DNA from 3 places in the Pseudoalteromonas sp. DL-6 genome. Region 2 is predicted to be linked to each of the others. Evidence: predicted binding sites of a transcription regulator. Region 2 holds the regulator's gene; each other region holds the start of a gene.
What was found. Region 2 encodes MetJ, which represses methionine synthesis genes. Its sites were predicted from a motif close to TAGACGTCTAGACGTCTA; they were not measured.
Positions count from the first base shown of each region.

Region 1: metA (homoserine O-succinyltransferase) is a predicted target of MetJ. The motif match lies at 1,154-1,171, and genes of this name have one in related genera.
Region 3: metK (methionine adenosyltransferase) is a predicted target of MetJ. The motif match lies at 1,144-1,161, and genes of this name have one in related genera.

Region 1 covers NZ_CP019770.1:908,230-910,514, forward strand. The annotation lists gene ettA (energy-dependent translational throttle protein EttA) at 1-1,022, opposite strand, end outside; gene metA (homoserine O-succinyltransferase) at 1,248-2,195, shown strand; gene B1F84_RS04215 (homocysteine S-methyltransferase family protein) at 2,185-2,285, shown strand, end outside.
Region 2 covers NZ_CP019770.1:345,288-347,572, forward strand. The annotation lists gene B1F84_RS01560 (malic enzyme-like NAD(P)-binding protein) at 1-1,174, shown strand, start outside; gene metJ (met regulon transcriptional regulator MetJ) at 1,247-1,567, opposite strand; gene metB (cystathionine gamma-synthase) at 1,766-2,285, shown strand, end outside.
Region 3 covers NZ_CP019770.1:2,466,307-2,468,591, forward strand. The annotation lists gene tkt (transketolase) at 1-997, opposite strand, end outside; gene metK (methionine adenosyltransferase) at 1,263-2,285, shown strand, end outside.

The DNA of each region.
Region 1 (2,285 bases), 560 kb from region 2:
AAAACGCGGTCGCCAAAGCTTTTACGTAAGTTGTTTACTTCTAATACTTGGTCACCTAAACGTGGGCCAGGTGGAATAAACAATTCGTTGGTTTCGTTACGTTTTTGGTAATCAGACTGTTGTAGCTCGCTAAACTGCGCCATACGTGCTTTTGACTTAGCTTGACGACCTTTAGGGTTTGAACGCACCCACTCAAGTTCTTGTGCAATTGATTTTTGACGTGCTTTTTCAGATTTTTGCTCTTGTTGTAAGCGGGCATCTTTTTGCTCAAGCCAAGACGAGTAGTTACCTTCCCACGGAATACCTTCACCACGGTCAAGCTCTAAAATCCAACCTGCTACATTATCAAGGAAGTAACGGTCATGCGTTACTGCCACAACAGTGCCTTCGTAGTCATGTAAGAAGCGCTCTAACCAGGCAACCGACTCAGCATCTAAGTGGTTAGTTGGTTCATCGAGAATCAGCATGTCTGGTTTTTCAAGTAACAAACGACAAATAGCAACACGACGGCGCTCACCACCCGATAGGTGCTCAATTTTAGCATCCCACTCAGGTAAACGAAGTGCATCGGCAGCACGCTCTAATACGTTATCGATATTATGACCATCGTGCGCTTGAATAACCGCTTCTAATTCACCTTGCTCTTTAGCCAGTGCGTCAAAGTCAGCGCCTTCCATTGCGTATTCGTTATACACTTCGTCAAGGCGGTTAAGGGCATGTTTTACTTCACCTACAGCTTCTTCAACAATTTCACGAACTGTTTTGCTTTCGTCCAAAACAGGCTCTTGCGGTAAGTAACCAATTTTAGTGCCTGGTTGAGGGCGAGCTTCACCTTCAAACTCTTCATCAACACCCGCCATAATGCGAAGTAGTGATGATTTACCAGAACCATTTAAACCTAGCACACCAATTTTTGCGCCTGGGAAAAAATGCAACGAAATATCTTTTAAGATAGTGCGTTTTGGTGGCACAACCTTAGATACTCGACTCATCGAGAATATAAACTTATCAGGTAAAACCATGGAAGAAGCCTTCAAATAATAATAAAAATTTCAATGCTGTATTGTAGTGGCTCACAGGTGAAACAGTCAACGAATGGCACTGTTTTAAAGTACATATTCAATTTATACAAACCGCGTGAATAAATTTCATTTAGACATCTATACATCTAGAGGTTGATATTTTTGGCGTTGTGTTCATAATGAGAGCGTATTAACTCTCGGTTTTTATGAGCAGGAGCTTTAAGAATGCCAATTACAGTAGAAGACGAATTGCCAGCTATTGCACGTTTACGTCATGAAAACGTGTTTGTAATGCCAAAAACGCGTGCAAAGACCCAAGAAATACGCCCTATGCGTTTGGCTATTCTTAATCTTATGCCTAATAAAGTAGAAACCGAAGTACAGTTTATTCGCTTGTTGGCTAACTCTCCGCTGCAAGTAAATGTTGAGCTATTGCGCCTTGATACGCACCGCAGCAGTAGCAACTCAGAGCAACACTTAGATACTTTTTATCGTTATTTCTCAGAAGTAAAAAACAACAACTACGATGCACTGTTAATTACCGGTGCACCGCTCGCGCATTTAGAGTATGAAGAAGTAGCTTACTGGGAAGAGCTCAAAGTAATTATTGATTGGGCCGAGCAACATGTAACTTCTACCTTGTTTTCGTGCTGGGCTGCCCATGCAGCTTTATACCACCGTTATAATTTAAAGCGCGATTTAAAAGACAATAAACTTTGCGGAGTGTTTACCCATCAATGCTATTTTGCCCATGGTGCACTTACCCGCGGCTTTGATGATACCTTTTTAGTCCCCCACTCACGCTATGGCCACATAGATATTAATAAAATAAACGCCTGTGAAGAGCTGGTGGTATTAGCGGGCTCTGAACGAGTAGGGGCGTATTTACTTAAAAATAAATCGGGCAGCCAAGTGTTTATTACCGGCCACCCCGAATACGATGCCGACAGTTTAAAAGCCGAATATGAGCGCGATTTACAAAAAAGCCCCGATGCGCCAAAGCCCGAAAACTATTTTCCTGATGACGATGCCAGCAAACAACCGTCTAAAACATGGCAAAGCCACGCGTTTTTACTGTTTTCAAACTGGTTAAATTATTACGTTTACCAAACCACACCCTATGATATTAACTTAGTTAGCCAAGACGTAAGGACTAACAACTATGCCGAATAATTCTCAAAACAATAAGCATGAACAGCTGAGCACTGCGCTCAAACAGCGCATTTTAATTTTAGATGGTGCAATGGGAACCATGATCCAAGC
Region 2 (2,285 bases):
GCTGACTAAGCCCGCTGAGACGGTTAAAGACCTCGCGCTCGCATACAGCCCAGGTGTTGCAGAACCTGTTCGTGAAATTGCCGCTGATCCAGCAAATGCTTACAAGTATACTGGTAAAGGAAATATGGTTGCGGTTATTACTAACGGCACCGCAATTTTAGGCTTAGGGAATTTAGGCCCACTTGCCTCAAAACCAGTAATGGAAGGCAAAGCATTATTATTTAAACGTTTTGCAGGACTAGACTCAATTGACATTGAAGTTAAGCATCGCACAACCGAAGACTTTATCAACACGGTTGCGAATATTGCAGACACGTTTGGTGGTATCAATTTAGAAGATATTAAAGCACCAGAATGTTTTGAAATAGAAAAAGCACTTATAGAACGTTGCAGCATTCCTGTGTTTCATGATGATCAACATGGTACGGCAATTGTTACGGCTGCGGGTATGCTAAATGCATTAGAAGTACAAGGCAAAGCAATTGAAGATGCGATTATCGTATGTTTAGGTGCTGGTGCCGCAGCTGTTGCCTGTATGGAGCTTTTAATTAAGTGTGGCGCCTTACGTGAACATATTTATATGTTAGACCGTAAAGGGGTTATTCATACACGTCGTGATGACTTAAATGAATATAAGCAATTATTTGCAAACAATACGGATAAACGTACTTTACAAGATGTAATTGAAGATGCCGATGTGTTTGTTGGTGTATCAGGCCCAAATTTATTAGCCGCCGATGATTTAAAATTAATGGCTGACCGCCCAGTTGTATTTGCATGTTCAAACCCCGATCCTGAAATTGATCCGCAATTAGCACATGCTGCACGCAACGATCTTATTATGGCGACCGGCCGCTCTGATTATCCGAACCAAGTTAACAACGTACTTTGTTTTCCATTTATTTTCCGTGGTGCATTAGATGTACGCGCAAGTGAAATAAACGATGAAATGAAAATAGCTGCTGTAGAGGCAATTCGCAGTATTGCTAAAGAGCCAGTACCGGCTGAAGTACTGACTGCTGCTGGCATCGATAAATTAGAGTTTGGTGCAAAATATATTATACCAAAACCTATGGATCCGCGCTTATTGCCTCGTATCGCCAAAGCGGTTGCTCAAGCTGCAGTTGATTCGGGTGTGGCACAAATTGATATGCCAGAGAACTACATGGCGTAATTTTAAGTGTGAATTAACGCAAAAAAAACCTCAGCATTTGCTGAGGTTTTTTTATAACACAGATAAAGAAATTTAGTCTTCATTTAAAATAGGCACTTCTAGTCCCATTTCTTGCATTATCTTCTTCACCTCTTCAGGTACTTTTTCTGCATTGTCTTTACGTAGATCATCATCATTAGGCAGCGGTTGCCCTGTAAACGCATGCAAAAATGCTTCGCATAAAAGCTCACTATTTGTTGCATGGCGCAAGTTGTTTATTTGACGACGAGTACGTTCATCAGTTAATACCTTTAATACATTTAGCGGGATCGAAACGGTGATCTTTTTTACTTGTTCGGATTTTTTCCCGTGTTCTGCATATGGGTGAATATATTCACCATTCCATTTAGCCATAAGATGTATCGTTGCCTCAGATTATAAATTGCTCACACAGCATCAAAGCGTGTAAATATGCGTGAAATTCTATCGGTTTAAAAAAGATAGTCAAATACTAGTTATTTAGCTATCTAGACATTTAAATGTTTTGACATCTCAAACTGCATGCGCTACCTTTTAGACGTCTAAACATCCAAAATGGTAAAGGTGGCGAAAATGAGTGAAAAAAATAAGGCAACAATTGCTGTTCGTAGTGGAATAGAAGCCGACAAACAGCATGGTGCGGTTGTTCCACCGCTTTATTTATCAACAACTTACTCATTTGCTGACTTTGATACCAAGCGTCAATATGATTATGGCCGCAGTGGTAATCCTAATCGTGACATTTTGGCTGATGCGCTCACCGAGCTTGAAGGTGGCGCTAAAGGCATTATTACTGCCACAGGCATGGCGGCAGTTCACTTAACCACTCAGTTATTAAATAGTGACGATACGTTAGTGATCCCCCACGATTGTTATGGTGGCAGTTATCGTTTATTTACTTCACTAGAAAAACGCGGCTTGTTGAAACTTGAAGTGGTCGATTTCACTAAAAGCGAAAGCTTATCGCATATTCTTGCTATTAAACCTAAGCAGATCTGGATTGAAACACCGAGTAATCCAATTTTACGATTAACTGATATTAAAGCAGTTACCGATATTGCTAAGCAGTGTGGTGCACTCGTTGCTGCCGATA
Region 3 (2,285 bases), 1.1 Mb from region 2:
ATTCTGAATGTGTACGGCGTTTGTATTCTGCAGCTAGCTCTGGGAATGCTTTTTCATATGCGGCAAATTTTTCATCCCAGCTTGCTTCAAGCTGTTGGCCTTTTTCTTTGTTATCCCACTGTGCGTAAATGTCAGCAGGGATTTCAAATGCATCACCCGTCCAACCTAAGAACTCGCGAGATGCTTTAATTTCGTCATCACCTAGTGGTGCACCGTGACAATCGTGGCTACCTGATTTATTAGGTGAGCCATAACCAATTACTGTTTTACAACAAATTAGCGTTGGTTTGTCGGTCACGCTTTTTGCCTCGCTAATTGCAGCACTTACAGCATCGCTGTCGTGGCCATCAACGTCGCTAATTACATGCCAGCCGTATGCTTTAAAACGTGCTGGTGTGTCATCGCTAAACCAGCCTTCAACTTCACCGTCAATTGAAATGCCGTTGTCATCCCAAAATGCCACTAACTTACCTAGGCCTAATGTACCAGCAAGCGAACAGGCTTCATGAGAAATACCTTCCATTAAACAACCATCACCCATAAATGCGTAAGTGTGGTGATCAACAATGTCATGGCCTTCACGGTTAAATTGAGCGGCTAATGCTTTTTCAGCAATTGCCATACCTACGGCATTTGTGATCCCTTGACCCAATGGACCCGTAGTAGTCTCGATTCCTGGCGCATATCCATATTCTGGGTGGCCTGGCGTTTTAGAGTGCATTTGGCGGAAGTTTTTAATTTCGTCCAGTGGTAAATCATAACCACTTAAATGCAATAGAGAATAAATTAGCATTGAACCGTGACCATTTGAGAGTATAAATCGATCTCGGTCAGCCCACTCTGGATTTGTTGGGTTATGTTTTAGATAATCGCGCCATAATACTTCTGCGATATCAGCCATGCCCATAGGGGCTCCAGGGTGACCAGATTTGGCCTTTTGTACTGCGTCCATTGACAAGACGCGAATAGCATTTGCAAGTTCTTTGCGAGATGGCATGAATTCTCCTACCTTTATATGTATTTGCGCGGGTATTTATATACCTCCATTCTTACTTATTGTAGGGGCTGTGTGCAATTAAAAACCCATAAAAATAGGACATTATGAATATTTTTTAAGAACCATTTACTATTATATATTTTATTTAGACGTCTAGGCGTAAAAAAACTATGCAAGTTCGCTTGTTTTAGATAAAATACGCGCCTTAATTTTTTAGCGCTAATACCGACGTTTGTGAAGCGCAATATTTGTGAGCATAATTACAATGGCAAAACATTTATTTACTTCTGAATCTGTTTCTGAAGGTCATCCGGATAAAATCGCCGATCAAATTTCTGATGCGGTACTTGATGCTATCCTAGAGCAAGACTCTCATGCCCGTGTAGCGTGTGAAACTTACGTTAAAACCGGTATGGTTATGGTTGGTGGTGAAATCACTACTAGCGCATGGGTTGATATCGAAGAAATTACACGTAAAACAGTACGTGAAATTGGTTACACACACTCAGATATGGGCTTTGATGCCGATTCGTGTGCAATTTTAAACACGATTGGTAAACAGTCTCCAGACATCAACCAAGGTGTCGATCGTACAAGCCCTGAAGAACAAGGCGCTGGCGACCAAGGCTTAATGTTTGGTTACGCATGTAACGAAACTGAAGTATTAATGCCTGCTCCAATTACTTATTCTCACCGTTTAGTACAACGCCAAGCTGAGGTTCGTAAAAGCGGCGAGCTTAACTGGTTACGTCCAGATGCAAAATCACAAGTTACATTTGCATACGAAAATGGCAAGCCAGTAGGTATTGATGCCGTTGTACTTTCTACTCAGCACAGCGAAGATGTATCGCAAAATGACTTAGTAGAAGCGGTAATGGAAACAATTATTAAACCAGTACTTCCTGCTGAGCTTATTACTAGCGCAACTAAGTTTTTCATTAACCCAACAGGTCGTTTTGTTATTGGTGGCCCTATGGGTGACTGTGGTTTAACTGGTCGTAAAATCATTGTAGATACTTACGGTGGTATGGCTCGTCACGGTGGTGGTGCTTTCTCTGGTAAAGATCCATCAAAAGTTGACCGTTCAGCGGCTTATGCTGCACGTTATGTTGCTAAAAACATTGTTGCTGCAGGTCTTGCTGATAAATGTGAACTTCAGGTGTCTTACGCTATCGGCGTTGCAGAGCCTACTTCTATCAGTGTTGAAACATTTGGTACTGGTAAATTAGAAGAAGCGCGTTTAATCGAACTTATTCGTGAACACTTTGACTTACGCCCTTACGGCCTA